One region of the Stenotrophomonas sp. YJH_SMC_133 genome, then DNA from elsewhere that is predicted to be linked to it. Evidence: riboswitches for the same ligand, from Rfam matches in the RefSeq annotation. Region 1 holds a riboswitch; the other holds the start of a gene.
The links. A riboswitch is a leader RNA that binds a small molecule or an ion and turns the genes downstream of it on or off. The one in region 1 is predicted to bind glycine.

Region 1 (11,876 bases):
CCACGACACTGGAACCGGGCCCGTTAAACCGAGGTCCGGCAAAGGTGAACGTACAGGCAAAAGCAGGCTCGGGTATGCTTGTTCCATGCGAGTCGAGCCCGCCGACATCGAAGCCCTGTTCGACGCCATCCCGGATGTGCTGTTCTTCATCAAGGACCTTCAGGGGCGTTACACCCACGTCAACCAGACCATGCTGCGGCGGCTGGGCCTGCGCGCCCGCAAGGACGTGATCGGGCGTACCGCGGCGGAGATCTACCCGACCGGGCTGAGCGCCGACTACGTGGACCAGGACGCCCGCGTGCTGGCCGGTGAGGTGATCGAGAACCTGATGGAGCTGCACCTGTTCGCCAACCGCGAACCGGGCTGGTGCCTGACCTGCAAGCGTCCGCTGGTGGTCGATGGGGCCATCGAGGGCCTGATCGGCATTTCCCGCGACCTTGGCCAGAAGGACAGTCTGGGTACCCAGTACGAGCAGCTGCGGCTGGCGCTGGCCCACCTCAACGCGCACTACGCCGAGAACGTGCGCATGCAGACCCTGCTGGACATCACCGGCTTTTCGCTGTCCAAGCTGGAGCGCAGCTTCCGCAAGGTGTTCCAGATGACCCCGCAGCAGGTGCTGACCCGGCTGCGGATCCAGATGGCCATGCACCTGCTGCACGGTGACGAGAGCATCGCCAGCATCGGCCAGGCCTGCGGTTTCAGCGACCAGAGCGCCTTTACCCGCAAGTTCAAGGCTGAAACCGGTTTCTCGCCGCGTGCCTACCGCGCCCGTATTGGTGGCAGTGTCGGAGAGCCGGCACTGGCCTGAGCCGCCTGCTGCGCTGTGCCTATCCCCGCGGGCATGGGACAGGGTAAGGTGTCGCCCCTGTAGCCCGCCGCCAGCCCTGCCGATGCCCAACTCGATTCCGACCGCTTCGCCGTCCCGCCTCGGACATTCGCTCAAGCCCCGCCAGCTGATCATGATGGGCCTGGGCAGCGCCATCGGTGCCGGCCTGTTCCTCGGCTCGGGCGTGGGTGTGCAGGCGGCCGGTCCGGCGGTCCTGGTGTCGTATCTGGTCGCCGGCGCGCTGGTGATCATCGTGATGAACGCTCTGGGCGAAATGGCGGCGGCCAAACCGACCAGCGGCGCGTTCTCGGTCTATGCCGCCGATGCCATGGGCGCCACCGCCGGTTCCACCGTCGGCTGGTTGTGGTGGGTGCAGCTGGTGATCGTGATCGCCGCCGAGGCGGTGGGAGCGGCCGGGCTGCTGGCCACCGTCTGGCCAGCAGTACCTGTACCGATGGCGGCGCTGGCCTTCATGCTGTTCTTCACCGCGATCAACCTGCTCGGGGTGAAGAACTTCGGCGAGTTCGAATTCTGGTTCGCCATCCTCAAGGTGGCGGCGATCCTGGCCTTCATCGCCATCGGCGTGGCGCTGCTGATGGGCTGGCTGCCGCAGGTGACCTCGCCGGGCCTGAGCAACTTCACCGAGCATGGTGGCTTCGCACCGAAGGGCCTGGCCGGTATTGGCGCTGCACTGCTGGTTGTCGTTTTTGCCTTCGGTGGCACCGAGATCGTCGCCGTTGCGGCGGCGGAGACCGAAGATCCGGAGCGCAGCATCGCCCGTGCCATCCGCACCGTGGCGTGGCGCATCCTGGTGTTCTACATCGGCTCGCTGAGCGTGATCATCGCCGTCGTGCCGTGGACCAGCGAAGCGTTGAAGTCGCCGTTCGCCGCCGTGCTGGACATTGCCCGTATTCCGGGCGCCGGCACCGCCATCACCCTGATTGCGGTGATCGCGCTGCTGTCGGCACTCAATGCCAACCTCTACGGCGCCTCGCGCATGATGTATTCACTGGCGCAGCGCCGCGAAGCGCCGGCGGTGCTGGGCTGGACCGATCCGCGCCAGGTGCCGGTGATTGCCGTGCTGGCCAGCGTGCTGTTCGGTTTCGCCGCCACGGTGATGGAACTGCTGTTCCCGGACCGGGTGCTGCCGGTGCTGCTGAACATCGTCGGTTCCACCTGCCTGCTGGTGTGGACGCTGTCGCTGGTCTCGCAACTGGTGTTGCGCCGCCGCGCGGATCGCCTGGGTACCCGGCTGCCGTTCCGCATGGCGGGCTTCCCGTGGCTGACCTGCTGCGCGCTGGCGATCCTGGCGCTGATCTTCGGCCTGCTGCTGAGCGAGTCGCACACCCGCCTGCAGTTCCTGTCGATGGTGGCGCTGACCGCCACGATCGCCGCCGGCAGCGCCATCGCACGGCGCATGCGCGAGGCGTGACTGAAGCTGCCGGCCAGCGGCCGGCACTACCACGGGGGCTGCACATCTGCCGTGCCATCCTGATCGTGTGGGCCGTCATCGGCCCGTCGACCGGGAGTACCGCATGCTGCGCAGTCGCCCCTTCCTGATGTTTACCGGCCAGGCCGAGGCCGCCCTGGCCCTGTACGCCGAGGCCTTCGCCGATTTCCGCCTGCTGGCAATGCAGCGCCATCCGGACGGCGCCGGTGCCGGCGTGCCCGGGCAGGTCCGACAGGCCATCTTCCTGCTCGGTGGCACCCACTACCTGTGCTTTGACAGCCTGGACGTGCACGATTTCACCTTCAGCCCGTCGATCTCGCTGTTCGTCGAGTGCTCCGGCGCCGAGCAGTTCGAGCGCGCCGCGCGCGTGCTGGGCGAGGGCGGCCACTGGCTGATGCCGGTGGGCGACTATGACTTCAGCAACCGCTACGGCTGGGTGCAGGATCGCTTCGGCGTGTCGTGGCAGTTGAGCCTGGGGCAGATGCCGGACCCGTGATCGGGATTACCGTGGGTGTGGACCCTGGTCCACCCGCCCTCATGAAAACGGCCCGCTTGCGCGGGCCGTTCTCTTTACCGATGCCGCGAGGAATCAAGCCTCGACTTCATCATCCTTGTAGGCATCGACCGGGATGCAGGCGCACATCACGTTCTTGTCGCCGTACACGTTGTCGACGCGCGCCACCGGCGGCCAGTACTTGCTCTGCTTCAGGCTGGCCAGCGGGAAGGCAGCCAGTTCGCGCGGGTAGGCGTGGGTCCACTCGCTGGCGGTCACCGCGGTGGCGGTGTGCGGCGCGTTCTTCAGCGGGTTGTCCTCGCGGTCCAGGCGGCCGTCTTCGATCGCGGTGATCTCCTCGCGGATCTGGATCATCGCGTCGATGAAGCGGTCCAGCTCGTGCAGCGATTCGCTCTCGGTCGGTTCGACCATCAGCGTGCCGGCCACCGGGAAGCTCAGGGTCGGGGCGTGGAAGCCGAAGTCGATCAGGCGCTTGGCGACGTCCTCGGCGCCGATGCCGCTGGTCTTCTCCAGCGGGCGTACGTCGAGGATGCACTCGTGTGCTACCAGGCCGTTGCGGCCGGTGTACAGGGTCTTGAAGTGCGGGGCCAGGCGCTTGGCGATGTAGTTGGCGTTGAGCTGCGCGACCTGGGTGGCCTTGCGCAGGCCTTCGCGGCCCATCATCGCGATGTACATCCAGCTGATCGGCAGGATCGAGGCGCTGCCGAAGCTGGCGGCGCTGACCATGCCGACCGGGCCGTTGTCACCCAGCTTGCCCGGCAGGAACGGGGCCAGGTGTTCCTTGACCGCGCACGGGCCGACGCCCGGGCCGCCGCCGCCGTGCGGGATGCAGAAGGTCTTGTGCAGGTTCAGGTGCGAAACGTCCGAACCCCACTTGCCGGGCTTGGCCACGCCGACCAGGGCGTTCATGTTGGCGCCGTCGGTGTACACCTGGCCGCCGTGCTGGTGGATGATCTCGCAGATCTCGACCACCTCTTCCTCGAACACGCCGTGCGTGGACGGGTAGGTCATCATGATCGCGGCCAGGCGGTCGCTGTACTTCTCGGCGTTGAGGCGGATGTCTTCCACATCGACGTTGCCGTTGGCATCGGTCTTGGTGACCACCACCTTCATGCCGCACATCTGCGCCGAGGCCGGGTTGGTGCCGTGCGCCGAATCGGGGATCAGGCAGATGTCGCGGTGGCCTTCGCCGCGCGAGCGGTGGTAGGCGCGGATCGCCAGCAGGCCGGCGTACTCGCCCTGTGCGCCGGAGTTCGGCTGCAGGCTGACCGCGTCGTAGCCGGTGCATTCGACCAGCATCGCTTCCAGCGTGTCGATCAGTTCCTTGTAGCCCAGCGCCTGGTCGGCCGGCACCAGCGGGTGGATCTGCGAGAACTCCGGCCAGGTCACCGGGATCATCTCGGCGGTGGCGTTGAGCTTCATGGTGCACGAACCCAGCGGGATCATCGTGCGGTCCATCGCCAGGTCCTTGTCGGCCAGCGAACGCAGGTAGCGCAGCAGTTCGTGCTCGCTGTGGTGGGTGTTGAACACCGGGTGGGTCAGGAACGCGGACTGGCGCAGCAGGCCGGCCGGCAGCGCGTCGGCGGTGCTGGCATCCAGCGCGTCGACGTCCAGCGTGGCACCGAACACCGCAGCCACGGCGACGATGTCGGCGCGGGTGGTGGTCTCGTCCAGGCTGATGCCGACCGAGTCGCTGTCGATCGCGCGCAGGTTGTAACCGGCGGCGCGTGCTTTGGCATGGATTTCATCGGCATGCACGCCGGTGACGTGCAGGGTGTCGAAGAAGTCGCCACCGACCTGCACGCCGGCATTGCGCAGCGCTGCGGCCAGGATCGAGGCCAGTCGATGGGTGCGGCGGGCAATGCGGGTGAGGCCTTCCGGGCCGTGGTAAACGGCGTACATCGAGGCCATCACCGCCAGCAGCACCTGCGCGGTACAGATGTTGGAGGTGGCCTTCTCGCGGCGGATGTGCTGTTCGCGGGTCTGCAGGGTCAGGCGGTAGGCCGGGTTGCCCTGGGCATCGATCGAAACGCCGATCAGGCGGCCCGGCATCGAGCGCTTGTAGGCGTCACGGCAGGCCATGAAGGCGGCGTGCGGGCCACCGAAGCCGAACGGCACGCCGAAACGCTGGCTGTTGCCGACCACGATGTCCGCGCCCCATTCGCCCGGGGCGGCCAGCAGGGTCAGTGCCAACAGGTCGGTGGCCACGGCCACCAGGCCGCCACGTGCGTGCACAGCGTCGACCAGCGCCTTGTAGTCGCCGACCTGGCCGAAGGTATCCGGGTACTGCAGCAGCAGGCCGAAGGCTTCCGACTCCAGCGCTTCGGCCGGGGTGCCGACGCGCAGCACGATGCCCATCGGCTCGGCGCGCGTGCGCAGCAGTTCCAGGGTCTGCGGGTGCACGGCGTCGTGCACGAAGAAGGTGTCCGACTTCGACTTGGCCGAACGCTTGGCCAGGGTCATCGCTTCGGCGGCGGCGGTGGCTTCGTCCAGCAGCGAGGCGTTGGCGATTTCCATGCCGGTCAGGTCGGCGCACAGGGTCTGGAAGTTGATCAGCGCTTCCATGCGGCCCTGCGAGATTTCCGCCTGGTACGGGGTGTAGGCGGTGTACCACGCCGGGTTTTCCAGGATGTTGCGCAGGATCACGTTCGGCGTGTGGGTACCGTAGTAACCCTGGCCGATGAAGCTGCGCAGCACGGTGTTCTTGTCGGCGATCGCACGGATCTTCGCCAGTGCCTGCACTTCGGTCATCGACTCCGGCAGTGCCAGCGGTGCCGGCGACTTGATCTTGGCCGGCACGATGGCGTCGGTCATCGCATCCAGCGACGCGTGGCCGACGACGTCGAGCATCTGCGCGATCTCGGCGTCGTTGGGGCCGATGTGGCGCTCGACGAACGCGTTGTGGTGCTCGAGCTCACGCAGGGAAGGGGTGTTCTGGGACATGGCGAAGGATCCGTCAGGAAAGGGCACACGCACGGGCACAAGCCGCCGGTCGGCGGTCTGCGGGGCGCCCCTCTGTCCTTTTGCCTGAGAGTTTAAAAGCGCGGCGGACCGCAGCTTCGTGCCCCTTCGGCGCCGGATCGAACCGGTCTCTCCAGAGTTGTGTTACGGGTGGTATCGGGCCTGAGCGATTACGGGCGTTGCGCCTTCGGCAGCGGTGTTCCGCTTCTCCCACCGTGTTGCCCGCCGATTATAGCCCGTTGCGGGCGCGGCGGCCGCCTTCGGACCTGGCGGCCGCGCCTGAATGGCCGATGGCCCGTCCGTGCGTTTTGTGCACTGCTGCATGGCATCAGGCGCATTCCCCACCTATGATGGGCGGATACCCGAATTCATCTGGCGCCGTCCCTGCTGCAGGGGACCGGCGCCCGCCGTGCGTGCCGCGCATGGCCCTGCCGGACGCCTTTCCCATGACCGCCGCTGTTGCTCCCTCCACCCGCCGCATGGCCCTGCTGCTCGCCGGCCTGGCCATGTTCGGTCCGTTCTCGATCGACACCATCTTCCCCGCGTTCCCGCAGCTGGCCCAGCGCCTGGCGGTGGACGAAGTGGCGGTGCAGCAGACCATCAGCGTGTACCTGCTGTTCTACGGCCTGATGAGCCTGGCGCACGGTCCGCTGTCCGACGCCTGGGGCCGCAAGCGGGTGATCCTCGGTGGCCTGGTGGTGTTCGTCGGCGCTTCGGTCGGCTGCGCGCTGTCCACCGACCTGACCACGCTGCTGGCGTTCCGTGCGCTGCAGGGCCTGTCAGCAGGCGTCGGCATGATCGTCGGCCGCGCGGTGATCCGCGACCTGTACCACGGCCACGATGCGCAGCGCCTGATGAGCCAGGTATCGATGCTGTTCGGCATCGCTCCGGCCATCGCACCGATCATTGGCGGCTGGATCCTGCTCAGTGGCGCCGGCTGGCCACTGATTTTCTGGTTCCTGGTGGTGTTTGCGCTGCTCCTGCTGGCGGCCACCGCACGCTACCTGCCGGAAACCCATCCGGTGGAGGCACGGGTGCCGTTGTCGCCGCGCGTGCTGCTGCGTGATTACGTGCGCATCGGTTTCAACCCGCGGTTCCTGCGCCTGGCGCTGGCCGGCAGCATCGGTTTCGGCGGCATTTTCCTGTACATCTCCTCGGCGCCGGTGTTCGTGATGCAGCACCTGCATCTGGGCGAGGGTGGTTTTGCCTGGCTGTTCATCCCCACCATCGGCGGCATGACCACCGGCTCGTTCCTGTCCGGGCGCATGGCCGGGCACACCACGCCCACCCGCCAGGTGTCCATTGGTTTCGGCCTGTGTGCGCTGTCGGTGCTGCTGAATGTCGGCTACGTGGCGCTGTCGCCGCAGTTCGTGCTGCCGTGGGCGGTGCTGCCGATCTTCCTGGGTGGCATGGGCATGGCGCTGATCTTCCCGATCCTGGCGCTGGCGGTGCTGGACATGTACCCGCACCAGCGCGGCCTGGCCTCGTCGCTGCAGGCCTTCGTGCAGCTGATGATCAGCACGGTGGTGGCCGGCGTGGTGTCGCCGCTGCTCAGCGCCAGCCCGCTGCACCTGGCGCTGGGGCAGGCCGCGTTCTTCGCCGCCGGCTTCGTGTTCTGGTACTGGGAACACCAGCGTGAACGCGCGGCACAGGCGGCCTGCACGGGCCATTGAGCAGCGCGCAGGGGTAGGGCCGGCCGCTTTGCCCGCAACGCTTGCGAAGAGGAACGACCGGACTAGGCTGGGCACTCCAGCCAGCCGGTGCGTGGATGCACGACAGCCAGCCAATCCGATGTCGTTGCATGAGGTTCCCCATGGCTGCGCAGCAGACCTACCGCCTGTTCGAGGTGGCGCTGAAGGAGCGCCGCGTTCTTTCCCCTTCCCTGGACCGCATGGTGTTCACCGGTGCCGACGTGGCGCGGATGAAGACCGAAGGCCCTGACCAGCGCATCAAGGTGTTCTTCCCCTTGCCCGGCCAGGAGGTGCCGCAGGTCCCCAGCGGTGAAGACTGGTACCCACGCTACCGGGCCCTGCCGGACGACAAGCGCCCGCCGATGCGTACCTACACCATCCGCCAGTTGCGCGCCGAGCAGGGCGAGGTCGACGTCGATTTCGTCATCCATGGCGAAACCGGCCCCGCCTCGCGCTGGGCCATGCACGCCCGCCCAGGCGACCGCGTGGTGCTGCTGGCCCCGGACGCCGACTGTGCCGGGAGCAGCGAGGGCTGGGAGTGGAAGCCACCGGCCGGTGTCGGCCAGGTGCTGCTGGTGGCCGATGAAACCGCGTTGCCTGCGGTGGCCGGCATCCTCGAGGAACTGGCGGCCATGGTCGACCCACCGCGCACGCTGGCGCTGCTGGAGGTGGCGCAGGCCGGTGATGCGGTGCACCTGAAGGCGCCCTCCAGCGCCGAGCTGGTCTGGCTGCCGCGCTGGCAGGCCGCCTACGGACAGCGGTTGCTGCAGGCGGTCCAGGCGCGGTTGGCAGCGACCTCGGGCGTGACTGCCTGCGATGCGCTGGAGGAGATCGACGTCGATACGCAGATCCTCTGGGAGCAGGCCGATACCCGGGTGGCCGGGCCGCTGTACGCCTGGGTGGCGGGCGAGGCGGGGGCGGTGATGGCGATCCGTCGCCATCTGGTGCGCGACTGCGGGCTGGACCGCCGCGCGATCACCTTCATGGGCTACTGGCGGCACGGCAAAGTGCTGGACTGAGGGGTGTGAAGCGGTGCTGCGGGCGGGGTGCGCTATCCTTGCGCCCCCCTTCGCAGCGGTACCGCACCATGTCCACCAGCTCCAAGACCCGCCGCGACCAGCGCCGTCGCCAGGAAAAGCAGGCCGCCAACAAGGCCGCCGCGCAGGCCTCGCCGGTGGAGCCGCATGCGGAACTGCGCGATGCACAGCGCACCCTGCTGGCCGGTGTCGTGCGCCGCGACGGCGAATGGGTGCTGGGCATGGATGGCCGCATTGCCGGCCACAGCGAAAGCGCCGCACAGGTGCTGGCGCTGATCATGCAGGCCGGTGAGCTGCACGAACGCAATGGCACGCCGGTGCGCCTGATGTACTCCGACGCGCTGCGCGATGCCGCACAGGCCGAAGCCAGGGAGAAGGGCCAGACCTTCGAGGAATTCAAGGCCGAGCTGGCCGCAGCGATGGCCGCGAAGAAGAACAGCTGACCGCTGTTGCGGTAGAGCCGGCCGCTGGCTGGCTGCCAGCTGTTGGGTCTTCATCGCGTAGTTGCCGGCCAGCGGCCGGCACTACCGGAAAGGGGCGGATCCTTTCGGATCCGCCCCTTTTTTCATTTCGTCGCCGGGGCCGCGTTGGCCTGCCAGCCGCACATCTGGCCTTTGACTGCCGTTTCGGTAGAGCCGGCCGCTGGCCGGCTGCCCGTTGGGTCTTCATCGCGTAGTTGCCGGCCAGCGGCCGGCACTACCAGAAAGGGACGGATCCTCGCGGACCCGCCCCTTTTTTCATTTCGCCGCCGGGGCCGCGCTGGCCTGCCAGCCGCACATCTGGCCTTCGTTCTGCTGCTTCAGCCACTCGTTGACCGGGGTGAAGTACTCGATCATCGGGCCGGCATCGAGCTTGTCGGTACCGGTCAGCTCCTTCAGCGTGGCCTGCCACGGCTGGCTGGCACCCTTGCTCAGCATCGCCCAGTACTTCTGGCCGGCTTCCTTGTTGCCGTAGAAGGTGCACTCATGCAGCGGGCCCTTGTAGCCGGACGCGTCGCACAGGCCCTTGTAGAACTGGAACTGCAGGATGCGCGCCAGGAAGTAGCGGGTGTACGGAGTGTTGCCCGGCACGTGGTACTTCGCGCCCGGATCGAAGAACTCTTCGCCACGGGTGCTGGCCGGCGCCACGCCCTGGTACTTGGCCTTCAGGTCCCACCACGCCTTGTTGTAGTTGTCGGCAGTAATCGAGCCATCGAACACGCCCCAGCGCCAGCGGTCGATCATCAGCCCGAACGGCAGGAACGACACGCCTGACAGCGCCATGCGCATCTGGTTGTTGATGACCGCCTCGCGGCTTTCGGTCGGCGCATCGACCAGGCCGATCGAGCTGAGGTACTTGGGCGTCATCGCCAGCACGATGGTGTCGCCGATCGCTTCATGGAAGCCATCGTTGGCACCGCCCTGGAACAGCGGTGGCAGCGGGTTGTAGGCCAGGTCGTAATAGATGTGGCCCAGCTCGTGGTAGATGGTGGTGAAGTTCTCTTCGTTCGGCTTGATGCACATCTTGGTGCGCACGTCGCCTTCCATGTTCATGTCCCAGGCGCTGGCGTGGCAGACCACGTCGCGGTCGTCAGGCTTGATGAACTGGGTTTTTTCCCAGTAGGACTGCGGCAGCGACGGCATGCCCAGCGACACGTAGAAGTCCTGCGCGCGCTCGGTCATCTGCTTGGCGGTACGCAGTTCGGCCTCGCGCTGCGCCTTGTACTGCGCGGCCACGTTCGCATCCTTGCCGGCCTTGGCCAGCGCCGCGCTCAGGTTGGTCTGGTACTGCTTTTCCAGCGCCGCGGTGATGTCCAGGCTGCCGGCGCCCGGGTACGGTTCCAGCTGGTCCCACAGGTTCGACCAGTCCTGCTGCCACATGTTGCCCAGCAGGTGCGCGGCGATCAGGCCATTCCCCACTTCGGCCTTGTCCTTGCCATAGGTCTTGTCCAGCTTGCCGCGCGCGTAGCAGTGCAGCTGCTCGTACATCGGCTTGACCTGTTCCCACAGGCGGTCGGTTTCCGGGCCGATCTGCTCCGGCGGCATGTCGTAGCCGCTGCGCCACATCTGGCCGGCATCGGTGAAACCCATGCCCTTGGCGCCTTCGTTCACCAGGCCGACGAACTTCTGGTAGTCGCCGCGCATGCTCTTGGTGGTGCTGTGCCAGCCCTGCCAGGCGTCAAGCTGATTGTCGTAGTCGCGGCTGCGCGCCAGTACCTGTTCCAGCTCGCCCAGCTGGCGGCAGGAGTTCGGATCGTTGGCGTCGGTGCAGTACTTGCCGGCGCCGTAGCTGCCTTCCATGCGGGTGGCGATCTGGGTCAGCTCGGCCAGCTTGGCCGGATCGCGCGGCGCCGGCATCGAGGACATCAGTTTCAGCAGGTGGATCGCACGCTTGCTGTCCTCGCTCATCGGCTTGCCATCGAATTTGGCGGCCTGTTCGATCCAGCTGTTGAGCTGGGTCAGCGAGCGCTCGTTGGCCTTGGCCGCGATGCGTTCGGAATCACTGTTGATGTAGGTGGAAGACAGCCACTGCGCCGAGGTCATCTCCGGGTAGGCGGCCTTGAATTCGGCATTGATGCGGGCCACGAACTGGTCGGCGGTTTCGCCGGCCGGGGCGCTGCTGCTGGCGGTATCGGTGCCTGGGGCAGCTTCCTTCTTGCAGGCGGCCAGGGCCAGCGTGGCGGCGGCGATTGCCGAGGCCAGCAGGAGATGACGGTGTTTCACGGGCGGTCCTTGGGTGGTGAACGACGGCCGAAGGCTAGTGGGCAGTGGCTGCGACCGCAAGTGGCGGAAGTCGGCCGGGCGGCGCCCGGCACCCGCAGAGGCTTTCAAGCAACGGCGAAGGCCGAAGCAACAGCGGACTATCCGTGGTTTGGCGGGGCGGTGTCGGAGTGCGGGGACGCCGCAAGTACGTCCGTGTAGGCTTGGCAGCCGCATCCATGCGGCTGACACCCCGCACTCCGACACCGCCCCACCTCTGACAGATTCCATGTGCTGTCGGTAGGTGTCGACCTTGGTCGACACATCTGTCAGATATCGACAATCAAAATGGGGTCGGATCCGTTTTCCTACGGAAAACGGATCCGACCCCATCGGCATGTCCAACAGAGCGCGGAAAACTGTCGAAGGCGGGGTGGGTCCGGTGGCGGGGGCGTGAGCCGCATGGATGCGGCGACCGAGCTTACATGGACGTACTTGCAGCGTCCCCCGCCACCGGACCCACCCCGCCAATCCACGGAATGCCAGCATTTGCTGTTGCTGTTGCTGTTGCTGTTGCTGTCGAGGCTGCCGACCAGCGGCCGGCACTACCGCGGGTGCAGGGCTGAAAGCCCTGCCGAACAACCCTCAACCTTCGCAGTTGGCGAACAGGTCGCGATCGCGCTCGTACAGCGAGGTCTTGACCTGCATCAGGCCCAGCA
Region 2 (11,876 bases), on a different contig from region 1:
GTCGCGCCGGACGCGCGCGCGACCCGGGCGAAGTCTGGCTGCAGACGCATCACCCGGGGCACCCACTGCTGGAGACCCTGGTCAGCGGTGGCTACCACCCGTTCGCGCAGGCCGAGTTGAACCAGCGCCAGGCCGCAGGATTCCCGCCGTTCGCGCATCTGGCGCTGATGCGCGCCGAAGCGCAGCAGGTGGAGCATGCCAATGCATTCCTGCTGGCAGCGCGACAGCTGCTGGGCGAGCAGGACGTGGTGGAAGCCTATGGACCCATGCCGGCGCCGATGCCACGGCGCGCCGGTTACCAGCGCGCCCAGCTGCTGCTGTCTGCCGCGCAGCGGCCACCGCTGCACGGGGTGCTTTCGCAACTGGTACCGCAGCTGTATGCGCTGCCGGAAGCACGCAAGGTCCGCTGGTCGCTGGATGTGGATCCGACGGATCTTTATTGAGGGGTCAGAGCCTACCCGTCGGGTGGGATCCGACCCCGATGCCCTGGGGTCGGATCCCTTTTCGCAGAAAAGGGCTCTGACCCCGGACGCTTTCGCTTACGTCAGCGGCGACATCACGCCGCGCTGGTAGGCGGGGCGCTCGCGAAGACGGGCGTACCAGTCGGCCAGGTGCGGCAGTTCCGGACGCTGGATCGGCAGTTCGAACCAGGCATAGATCAGCGAGCCCAGCGGGATGTCACCCATCGCGAATGTCTCGCCGGACAGCCACGGCTGCTTGGCCAGGGTGGCATCGGCCATCGCCAGGTAGTCGCCGGCGCGCACGATGGCGGCATTGATCCGCGCTTCGTCGCGGTCGGCCGGAGCGGTGCGCATGATGCCCCAGATCAGGTCGGTGTACAGCGGCGCCATGCGCGAGGTGCTCCAGTCCATCCACTTCTCGGCCTGGGCGCGTTCCATCGGGTCTTCGGCGTACAGCGTGCCCAGCGCGTAGCGCGCACTCAGGTAGCGCACGATGGCGTTCGATTCCCACAGCGGCAGGCCGTGGTCTTCGATCACCGGTACCAGGCCATTGGGATTCATCGCCTGGTATTCCGGCGTCTGCGTGCCGCCGTGGCTGCCACCGACCTCGATGGACTCGTACGGCAGGCCGATTTCCTCGGCACACCACAGCACCTTGCGGACGTTGCTGGAATTGCGACGGCCCCAGATCTTCAACATGCGGTATTCCTTGCTGGCAATGCGAGCGGCAACGATACCCCTGATCGGGCGGGGTGTGTGCATGCCGGATGCGGGATCTGGCATCCGGGGATTGCCGGCCAGCGGCCGGCACTACCGGTTCCTTGCTGGCCAGCGGCCGGCATTACCGGTTCTTTTTCGGCAGCGCGCGCACGTAGGACGACTTGCCATCCTTCTTCAGTTCGAACAGGCCGATCGCCGCCAGCAGATCGCTGAGCTTGCCGTAGCCGTAGTTGCGCGGGTCGAACGACGCCTGGTTGCCGATCTGGCTGCCGACCGGGCCGAGGTGCGACCAGCCATCCTCGCCCTCGGCCGCGGACACCGCGCGGCGCAGCATCTTCACCAGCCGCGTGTCGCTGCGCATTTCCGCACCGCTCTTGCGCGGGCGCGCATCGTCGTTGGCCACCGGTTCGTTCGAGGCCTGTTCGCTGGATGCCTGTTCGGTATCCGGCACGCTGGCGTGGGTCTGGCCCAGTGCTTCCAGGTAGGTGAATTTCGAGCACGCGTTGACGAACGGCTCGGGTGTTTTCTTCTCGCCGAAACCGTACACCTTCACGCCATCGGTCAACAGGCGCATCACCATCGGGGTGAAGTCCGCATCGCTGGAGACGATGGCAAAGCCATCCAGGTTGCGCGCGTACAGCAGGTCCATGGCATCGATCACCATCGCCATGTCCGAGGCATTCTTGCCCTTGCTGTAGGCGAACTGCTGGATGGGACGGATCGCATACTCATGCAGCACCGCTTCCCACCCCTTCAGTCGCGGGCTCTTCCAGTTGCCATAGGCGCGGCGCACGTTGGCCACCCCATAGCGGGCCACTTCGGCCAACACCTCGTCGATCTTCGAGGCCGGCGCATTGTCGGCGTCGATCAACAGGGCGATGCGCTTTTCCGGTTCGCTCATGGACTCCTCGCGGGCGGTTGCCTGAACCCGAGTATCGCCGATCCACGCGGGCGCTGACGTGACAGGCGGCCGCCGTGCGAAGATTCCAGGCGCTTCCCCCAATGCCCCCACTGGAGTGAGTCGATGAGTCGCGAGCGCGTTCCCCACCTGGTTGTTGTCGGCGGCGGTTTCGCCGGTCTCTGGGCCACCCGTGCCCTGGCCCGCGAGCGCATACGCATCACCCTGGTCGACCGCCGCAACCATCATCTGTTCCAGCCGCTGCTGTACCAGGTGGCCACCGCCGGCCTGTCCGCGCCGGATATCGCTGCACCACTGCGCCATATCCTCGGCCACCAGCGCAACGTGGAAGTCCGCCTCGGCGAAGTGGTCGCCATCGACAAACAGGCCCGGCAGATCCGCATGGCCGATGGCAGCACGCTGGACTACGACAGCCTGCTGCTGGCCACCGGCGCCACCCACGCCTACTTCGGCAACGACCAGTGGGCCGATGATGCGCCCGGCCTGAAGACGCTGGACGATGCGATCGCGCTGCGCCGCAAGCTGCTGCTGGCGTTCGAGCGTGCCGAAGCAGAACCGGACCCGACGAAGAAGGCCGCATGGCTGAGCTTCGCGGTGGTCGGTGGCGGTCCCACTGGTGTTGAACTGGCCGGCACCCTGGCCGAGATCGCGCGGCATACGTTGCGCAACGAATTCCGCCACATCGACCCGGCCAGCGCCAAGGTGCGGCTGGTCGAGGCCGGCCCGCGCGTGCTGTCCTCGTTCCCGGAAGTACTTTCGCTGAAAGCACGCCGCCAGCTGGAAAAGCTGGGCGTGGAAGTGCTGACCGGTACCCCGGTGAGCGACATCGACAGCCAGGGCTTCACGCTCGGTGACCAGTTCGTACCGGCCCGCACCGTGGTCTGGGCCGCCGGCGTGGCCGCTTCACCGCTGGCGCGCACGCTGGACGTGCCGCTGGACCGCGCCGGCCGCGTGCCGGTGCAACCGGACCTGACCCTGCCCGATCACCCGGAGCTGTTCGTGGCCGGTGACCTGGCCGCACTGAGCCAGGCCGACGGCAAGCCGGTACCCGGCGTGGCACCCGCTGCCAAGCAGATGGGCAAATACGTGGCCGAGGTGATCCGCGCACGCCTGCACGGCAAGCCCGAGCCCGGCCCGTTCAAGTACGCCGACTACGGCAACCTGGCCACCATCGGTCGCATGGCCGCGATCGTGCACTTGGGCCGGCTGCAGCTGTCGGGCGTGCTGGCCTGGTGGTTCTGGCTGGCCGCGCACGTGTTCTTCCTGATCGGCTTCCGCAACCGCATCGTAGTGCTGCTGAACTGGGCCGTGGCGTACTGGAGCTACCAGCGCAGCGCGCGCATCATCTTCGGCGATGACCAGGAAGACCGGCGACCGAGGCGGTAGTGCCCGCCGCTGGCCGGCTGCCACGCGGTCCGATCCCTTTCCGCAGGAAAGGGCTCTGACTCCGTCAACATCATCCATGCATGGCGTGGATCTACCGCTTCATCGGGCCGCCGGGCGCCCGCCGTTTCGACCATGCGCGGCAGAAGTCCTCCTTCCTTGCGGTGTCGGCAATCTGCGCGGCACTCCAGTTGCGGGTAATCCAGATCGTCAGTGCCGTGCTGCTCAGATGCCAGCGCAGCATGTCGTGCCGTGGCTGCCGCCAAAGATGGCGGCGGGCAATCCAGAACGCCTCCCGTTCCACCTCTGGCACCTTCTTCTTCATCGCGTCGTCGTCGAAGAACTGCGCGGCGAAACTCCAGGGATTCATCGGCTGAAATCCTGTTCGCGGTTCACTGCTGCACGCAGCCACACCACTGGGCGCACGGTCTGCTGGCTTCGGCCAACCGCCCACCAGGGCAAGCCCGAGCAGGTACAGCAGGCCAGGCAGCAGTGCGATGCCGGCGGCCAGTACGACGACGGAGACCCATGCCTTACCGGCGGCACGCATCGTGCTCACTTCGCCTTCGGTTTCGGGTACCACAACGCGTTGACGATGACCCAGCGCTGGTCGAAGCGCCCCATGTGGAAGTAATCGACGAACCACGGCGTTTCCAATCGCACCGAGGCGGCATTGCCGGTCACGTCCAGCACCGTGCAGCGGCGGTCCCATTGATCCTTCGGGGTTTTCAGCGCGCCCTGCTTCGTCAGCGCGACCAGTTCTTCCTTCGACATGCGGCGCAGGCCCAGCCGCTCGTCGGGCGTATCGCCGAGGACCGCGCGCTTGGCCAGGTCCGGGTGCAGGGAGCGGGCGACGCGCTGCGGGTCGGCCTCCAGCTGGCCGTCGACGTAGTCATGGCAGGTGGCTTCGATGGCCGCGAGGGTGGCCGGGTCGGCAGCGGGACTGGTTGACGCGGAGAGAGCGAACAACAGGGCGACGGTGGACATCCGGGTCTCCAGCGCTGAGGGCTGGGCGATCATCGCATGGCGGCACAGAGGCATCCATGTATGCCATGGATCTACAGGGACCCAGCATCCACCGCCTGCAGCCAGGCCAGCTTGCGTTCGCGCGGCTGCTGCTTGAGCTGCCATTCGGCCCGCGAGGCGGCGGCCCGGTCCGGGTACTCGCGCACGGCCAGCACCCGCAGCGGCGGCCGGGCCCGGGTGTAGCGCGCGCCCTTGCCAGCCTGATGGGCGGCGAAACGCGCGTCCACGTCGGTGCTGATGCCGGCGTAATAGCTGCCATCGCGACATTCGAGCAGGTACAGGAACCACGGGCGGAGGGACGGGGCCATGCCCGGATTATGCCGTGCTGCACTGCAGCGGATATACTGGCGCCCGAATGCAGGAGAGAGGCGCCGCGCTGGCGCCCGCCGAAGGCGCAGGCTCCCATGATCGCTCAGGCCGGTGGGCTGGAATCCCACCAACCATGCATTCGACTCGCCGAGCTGGAGAGAGGTCACCGGGCATGCCCGGGACGATCCGCCGAAGGGGCACGCGGCCCATGCCGCTGAACTCTCAGGCAAAAGGACAGCGGGAGCGGCACCGGTCATCGTCATTCCGTCATTGCGCAGGCAATGGCGGCGTCCGCGCATGGCCGGCCCCACCGCGCCCGGAGCCTGCCCCATGTTGCTGTCCATCATCTACCTGATCGCCATTTCCGCCGAAGCCATGACCGGCGCACTTTCTGCCGGCCGCCGCCGCATGGACCTGTTCGGCGTGGTCATGATCGCCTGCGTCACCGCCCTCGGCGGTGGTTCACTGCGCGACATCCTGCTCGGCCACTACCCGCTGGGCTGGGTGAAGCATCCCGAGTACCTGGGCTTCACCGTGTGCGCGGCGCTGATCGCCACCTGGGTGGCGCGCTGGATGCACCACTTCCGCCGCACCTTCCTGGTGCTCGATGGCCTGGGCCTGATCGCCTTCACCCTGATCGGCTGCTCGATTGCGCGCGAAGCCGGCCATGCGATGCCGATCGTGCTGATCGCCGGCATGCTGACCGGCGCGTTCGGCGGCGTGCTGCGCGACATCCTCTGCAACGAGGTGCCGCTGATCTTCCAGAAGGAGCTGTACGCGATCATCGCACTGCTGACCGGCGCGGCCTACCTGTTGCTGCTGCACTGGGGCGTGGCCGACGCCACCGCGATCCTGTGCTGCCTCGGCGGCGGCTTCGCGCTGCGCCTGCTGGCGATCCACTACCGCTGGGAAATGCCGAAGTTCGTGTATCACGACGAAGTGCATTGAGGTTCGCGCGGCGGAATCCGCACCACCCCGGCGATGTACCTGGCGCTGTCGCTCATGCGCAGCGCCAGGCGCATCGCCGGTGCAGATGGGCCGGTCTCCAACTCCGACCGGCCCTGATCGCGGCCGCACCCCCGCAGGCGCTGGCCGCCATCCACACACGTGCCGCACTCAAGCGGCTTCGGACACCTTCACGTCGCGACGGGCGCGCACGGCCGCGGCCAGTCGCTCCAGCACCGTCACGGTGGTGTCCCAGTCGATGCAGCCATCGGTGATGCTCTGCCCGTAGACCAGCGGTTGGCCTTCCACCAGTTCCTGGCGACCACCGACCAGATGGCTCTCGATCATCACACCGACGATGCGCTGTTCACCGTCTTCCAACTGAACGGCGATGTCCTCGATCACCTTCGGCTGGTTGTCCGGATTCTTCAGGCTGTTGGCATGGCTGGCGTCGATCATCAGACGAGTCGGCAGCTTGGCCTTGGCCAGCGCCTGGCAGGCCTCGGCGACACTGCCTGCATCGTAGTTCGGCTGCTTGCCGCCGCGCAGGATCACATGGCAATCCGGGTTGCCAGTGGTCGACACGATGGCGGTGCCGCCCTGCTTGGTGACCGACAGGAAGTGATGCGGATTGGAGGCCGCACCCACCGCGTCGGCGGCGATCTTCACGTTGCCATCGGTGCCGTTCTTGAAGCCGACCGGGCACGACAGCCCCGAGGCCAGTTCGCGGTGCACCTGGCTTTCGGTGGTGCGCGCACCAATGGCGCCCCAGGCCACCAGATCGGCGATGTATTGCGGCGAGATCACGTCGAGGAACTCGACGCCGGCCGGCAGGCCGAGCTTGTTGATGTCGCGCAGCAGGCCACGGGCGATGCGCAGGCCCTTGTCGATCCTGAAGCTGCCGTCCAGGTCCGGATCGTTGATCAGGCCCTTCCAGCCCACCGTGGTGCGCGGCTTCTCGAAGTACACGCGCATCACGATTTCAAGTTCCCCGGCCAGCGCGTCACGCAGCGGCTTCAGGCGCTGGGCGTACTCGATGGCGGCCTTCGGGTCGTGGATCGAGCATGGGCCAACCACCACTGCCAGGCGGTCGTCACGGCCATGCAGGATCTGGTGCAGGGCCGCGCGCGAGGCGCTGACGGTGTCGGAGGCTTCATCGTCACACGGCAGCATCGCCAGCAGCTGGGCAGGCGGTGTCAGCGGTTCGATGGTGCGGATACGCAGGTCGTCGGTGTGCGGGGGCATTGGGGGAGGTCTCCGGAACGTTGGGGGTCCCCAGCGTGGCGGCATGAAAAAAGCCGCCAGGTTCGCTGGCGGCTTTCGGGAATGCGTCTGAAGCTTTCTTCAGGGTGAGCGCAGTCCTTCCTCCGCCAGTGGCTTCGGAAAGTAATACCAGTAAAAGCGGGTGGCGGCTGCGTTCATGGGTTGTATTGATAGCACAGCTTTTGCGCAGTGCAAAATGTTTCATCCGCAACTGGGGACGCGGTTCAGCGAGATGCGCGCCGGCCCTGCCCACGCGGCGGCAACCACGCAACGTCGCTCATTTGCCATGCACTTCCACGTCCAGCAGCAGGCCCTCATGGATGTCGGCCCAGCGTTCCAGCACGCGATCCAGTTCCTGCCGGGCCTCGTCCAGCTGCTCGGGGTTGAGCAGGGAACGCGCGGTGTAAAGATCGGAAACCAAGCGCCGCAGGGCCGATTCCTGGATGGCCACCGACGGCCCCTCCAGCCCCGGCAACTGCAACGCCGGGCTGTCGCCAAGAGGGCCGAACAGCGTGACCTGGAGCGTGCTCTGCATGATCGACCTTCCTGCGGATGGAAATGGGCAATGTCCTGTTTACCGCGTCTGGGTGACAGGCGCATGTGCCACCCATGCCCAGCACCGGGATCTGCCGGCGTCTGCCGCCCCGCTACAAGGCGGCCAGGTCGGCAAGGTGCTGGGCCATGCTGTCCATCGCGCCTACCGCCTGGGTGGTGGTGAAGTACTCATGCCAGCCGGTAGCGGCAATGCCGGCCATCAACGCATCGACCTCCTCGCGGCTTGCGCAGCGCCAGACCGCATAGAACTGCTCATCGCTGCCGTGCGGTACGCCCGAGGCAACGCGGCCCATCGCCAGCGGCGTGATGCGGACCGGATCGAACTGCTGCATGCCGGCGCCGATACGGGCGAAGAAGGCATTCCGCTGCTCGGGCGGAAGTGTGGTCCAGGCAGGGGTGGCGGTGTAGAGCTCGATGAAGGTGTGCGACATGGTGGTTCTTCCTTGAGGGTTCGGGGGTTGCCGGCCAGCGGCCGGCACTACCGGAGCGAGCGCAGCGCGCGTTTGCGGATGTAGGCGTTGGCGTCGCTGTGGCGCTCATGCTGCCAACGCGTACACAGCTGGCGCAGCCACTGCGGCTGAGTCTTGCCGGCATCGTTGAGCCAATTTCCGACCGAATCCTGCACATAGCGTTCCGGATCGTCGGCCAGTGCTTCCAGCAGCGCGGATGCATGTTCCGGGTGCTGCTTGAACAGTGCGATGTGCGTGGCCCAGACACCGCGCGGACGCAGTGCTTCGCAGGCGAAGCGGCGCAGGTACGGCGATGTTTCCTGTGACCACGGTTGCAGGTGCTCCAGCGCCTGCAGTGGTGCGGCAACGATGTCCGTGCGTAGTGCCAGCCACGCCCATTCGCGCACACCGAAATGGGGGTCATCGGCCAGTGTGCGCATCTGCTGCAGCTTCCCTGCCAGCGTTGCGCGGGCATCTCTGCCGATCAGGTAGCAGGCCCAGCCGCGCACTGTATCGGAGCTGTGATGCTGCCAGAGCGCAGGCGCCCCCTGCCCCGCCTCACGCAGCAGTTGCGCAGCCAGGGCCATGCGCAGCGTGATGCCCTTGCCTGAGGCGTCCCGCATGCGTTGCAGCGCCTCCGGTGCAAGCGCAGGCGCCACCACCTGCAGCAGCGCGGCAAAATCCACTGCCAGGCATTCTGCCAGATGGGTGGCGGGGACGCGGCCGGTGTTGAGTGCTTGCCGGCGTTCCGCAGGAATGGCCGTGCTCATGCTGCGGATTCCCGCCCGGCGTCCGTGTGCTGCCAGACCTTGTGCAGCAGCTGTGACAGCTGCTGCTGTTCATCAGCATCCAGGCCGTTGAACAGCCCACCGATCCATTGCGTGTGCTGCTCGAACAGCGATTCGGCCAAACGCTTTCCCGGTGCGGTCAGCACGATCTGCAGGCGGCGGCCATCCCCGTCATCGTTGCGACGCTGCAGCAGGCCTTCGCGCTGCAGGCCATCGAGCAGGCCGCTGATGGTGGCGCGGGTCACGCCGGCGCGCTCGGCCAGCACATGCGGCGGCAGTGCGCCACCGGCCCCGTGCAACAGGAACAGCACGATGAAGCGACCCTCGCTGAGCCCATGCGGTGCCAGCCGCGCGGCGCAGTCGCGATCGATCGACGAGGACAGCGAGAGCAGCTGGAAACACAGGCGCAGCGGCGCGATGTTGGCGTGACCGCGTCGCTGCGCTTCCTCGATCAGGGCATGGTGCTTGGCTTCGATCATCTCACGCACGCGATATGGTTAGGCGCCTAATCATACAGCCGAACAGCCGCTGCCTGTAAACCACAGCCGATATCAGGTGAACTTTCCCAGCAGCAGGCACGCAATCAGCCCGCCGCCCTCCCGGTGCAGCAGCTGCAGTTCGCCCGCGTGCCGCCTCGCCACATTGGCGGCCACTGCCAGCCCAAGTCCCGCTCCACCGGTGGTGCGACTACGAGAACGCTCGCTGCGCTGGAACGGTTGCAGCAGGCGTACTCGGTCGCCCTCGGCGATACCTGGGCCCCGATCCATCACCTCCAGCTGGACCCCTCGCTCAACCACGGCAAGTCGCAGTTCCACCGCCCCGGCATAGCGATCGGCATTGTCGATAAGGTTGTCGAACGCGCGCCGAAGCAGCAGCGCGTCGCCGTGCCAGGGCAGACTGTCCGGCCCCTGGATGGAGATCTCGACACCGCGCAGCAACGCTGCCTGCACGCACTCCTCCAGCAGCGCGGCCAGATCCAGCGGGCGCATCTGCAACGGCTGCAGTTCACCGCGTGCGTAATCGAGCACCTGCTCGATCATCGTGTCCATGCGCTCGATGTCCGCCACCATCCGGGCCGCCTGTGGTGTGGGCGCGAACTCGGCGCGCAGTCGCAGGCCGGTCAATGGTGTGCGCAGGTCGTGCGCCACTGCAGCCAGCATATGGGTCATGTCCTGGGCCTGCGCACGCAGGCGCTCTCGACCGGTGCCGATCGCGGCGGCCAGCATCTGTACCTCGCGCGGGCCATCATCCGGCAGGGGCGTGTCGGCTTGCAGGTCCACGCGTGCACTGGCATCGGCCAAGCGTCGTAGTGGACGCCCCAGCCGGATCGATGCCCACGCCGCCAGCGGCGCCAGCAACACGGCACCGCCCAGCAGCGCCAGTATCACCTGTCGCCGCCAAGCTGCCAGATCACTGTGATCGCTGCCGACCACCCGCCAGCGGCCATCGGCCTGGCGCACGCCCAGTTCAAACGGCGGCCATTGCATCGCGGTCAGCAGCGCGGCCTGCGCCTTCAGTACACCGACCCGCGCCGTGCCGTCGAGCACCTCGCCGCCTTCGATGACCTGCACATCAGGCGCCTTGCCCTGTCCGCTCCAGACCAGGCGCACCTCCTTCGCCGGCAAACCCATCTGCAGCGCCGCCAACTGGCTGAGCCAGTCACTGGCATTGCCCTTTGGTGGCGCATCCTGCGTCGCCAGATGCAGGCCCAGTGGTGCCGCGGCCTGCTCCCCCCGCAGCACCTGCACGGCCTGGTCCAACCGCATCGGTGGCGGCGCGGGCCGAGGCATCCAGCCAACCACGGCCACGCTGACCAGTGTCGCCAGCAGCAGGCTGGCCAGGGCCAGCATCGTGATCCAACGCGCGGTCGGCCACCGGCTGTTCACAGCACCTGTACCTCGGCGTGGAAGCGATAGCCTTCGCCACGCGATGTCTGCACCAGGGCTTCCGCACCGGGCGAGGCCTGCCCGAGCTTGCGGCGCAGGCGGCTGATGGCCAGGTCGACCGCGCGGTCGACGCTGTCACTCGGCTCGCCACGGCTCAGCTGCAGCAGCTGCTCGCGCCCCAGTACCCGCCCGGGGCGTTCGGCCAGCGCCAGCAACAGGCTGAATTCACCACGGCTGAGCACCAGCTCGTTCCCATCCGGCGCCAGCAGGCGACGTTGTTCCGGCAGCAACCGCCAACCAGAAAAGCGCAGTTCACTGGCTACCTGCGCGCGCAGCTTGTCCTGCCGGCGCAGCAGCGCGCGTACCCGCGCCAGCAGCTCGCGCGGGTCGAACGGCTTGGCCAGGTAGTCGTCCGCGCCCATCTCCAGGCCGATCACCCTGTCCGGTGCGCTGCCCATCGCCGACAGCATCAGGATCGGAATGGCCCGTGCCTGCAGCCGGCGGCAGACCGACAGGCCATCCTCACCGGGCATCATCCAGTCGAGGATGATCACGTCCGGGCGATCGACCTGCAGCAGCACGTCCAGCGCCGTCGCGTCCGCTGCCACCCGTACCTGGTAGCCATGCAGCAACAGGCAATCGGCGATGGCATCACGGATGCTGGCGTCGTCATCGACAACGATGACACGGGCGGGAGTCGTCATGCAGGCAGTATCAGGCAGGTCTGTATCAGGACGGTATCAACGCCGATATTCCCGCGATACGCCACTGCGCGCCAATGGTCACCCATGATCACTGCGGAGACCTGCCTTGCGCCTCATCCCATTCGTCCTGCTTGCTGCCCCGCTGGCTGCGCTGGCGTCCGATTCCCCCGAACACATCCTGCCGATGTGGATGCAGGGCGGTCATCCGGCCGTGGCCGTGTCGCTGGACGGGCGTGCCGAACCGCTGCGCTTCGTGGTCGACAGCGCGGCAGGCGCCACGCTGGTCGATGACCGCGTCGTGCGGCGCTACGGTCTGGGAGATGCGGATGCGGAGGTATCACAGGCCCAAGGGGCAAGTGCAGCCTCCGCGCGGCTGCAGCGCATACGCAGAACGTCCTGGCAGCTGGGCAGTTGGCAGCTGCAGGCCCAAGCCATGAAGGTCGATCTGTCGTCGTTGCCGAAGGACGA

Region 2: another riboswitch for glycine. It lies ahead of AC5P78_RS03185 (trimeric intracellular cation channel family protein); the one in region 1 lies ahead of gcvP (aminomethyl-transferring glycine dehydrogenase).

The regions. Positions count from the first base shown of each region.
Region 1 is NZ_JCAFTW010000001.1:84,667-96,542, forward strand. Features, by position in the region: gene AC5P78_RS00355 (helix-turn-helix transcriptional regulator) at 86-808, shown strand; gene AC5P78_RS00360 (amino acid permease) at 891-2,258, shown strand; gene AC5P78_RS00365 (VOC family protein) at 2,362-2,772, shown strand; gene gcvP (aminomethyl-transferring glycine dehydrogenase) at 2,866-5,733, opposite strand; glycine riboswitch at 5,796-5,898, opposite strand; gene AC5P78_RS00375 (multidrug effflux MFS transporter) at 6,198-7,424, shown strand; gene AC5P78_RS00380 (siderophore-interacting protein) at 7,565-8,461, shown strand; gene AC5P78_RS00385 (hypothetical protein) at 8,530-8,922, shown strand; gene AC5P78_RS00390 (M2 family metallopeptidase) at 9,217-11,181, opposite strand; gene AC5P78_RS00395 (phosphoethanolamine transferase) at 11,803-11,876, opposite strand, start outside.
Region 2 is NZ_JCAFTW010000002.1:133,808-145,683, reverse strand. Features, by position in the region: gene AC5P78_RS03220 (primosomal protein N') at 1-443, shown strand, start outside; gene AC5P78_RS03215 (glutathione S-transferase family protein) at 540-1,160, opposite strand; gene AC5P78_RS03210 (NYN domain-containing protein) at 1,303-2,082, opposite strand; gene AC5P78_RS03205 (NAD(P)/FAD-dependent oxidoreductase) at 2,206-3,486, shown strand; gene AC5P78_RS03200 (hypothetical protein) at 3,578-4,033, opposite strand; gene AC5P78_RS03195 (nuclear transport factor 2 family protein) at 4,039-4,470, opposite strand; gene AC5P78_RS03190 (GIY-YIG nuclease family protein) at 4,542-4,817, opposite strand; glycine riboswitch at 4,858-4,947, shown strand; glycine riboswitch at 4,961-5,066, shown strand; gene AC5P78_RS03185 (trimeric intracellular cation channel family protein) at 5,149-5,766, shown strand; gene AC5P78_RS03180 (3-deoxy-7-phosphoheptulonate synthase) at 5,935-7,008, opposite strand; gene AC5P78_RS03175 (hypothetical protein) at 7,304-7,561, opposite strand; gene AC5P78_RS03170 (DUF6616 family protein) at 7,674-8,012, opposite strand; gene AC5P78_RS03165 (DNA alkylation repair protein) at 8,060-8,800, opposite strand; gene AC5P78_RS03160 (MarR family winged helix-turn-helix transcriptional regulator) at 8,797-9,297, opposite strand; gene AC5P78_RS03155 (sensor histidine kinase) at 9,370-10,668, opposite strand; gene AC5P78_RS03150 (response regulator) at 10,701-11,408, opposite strand; gene AC5P78_RS03145 (aspartyl protease family protein) at 11,515-11,876, shown strand, end outside.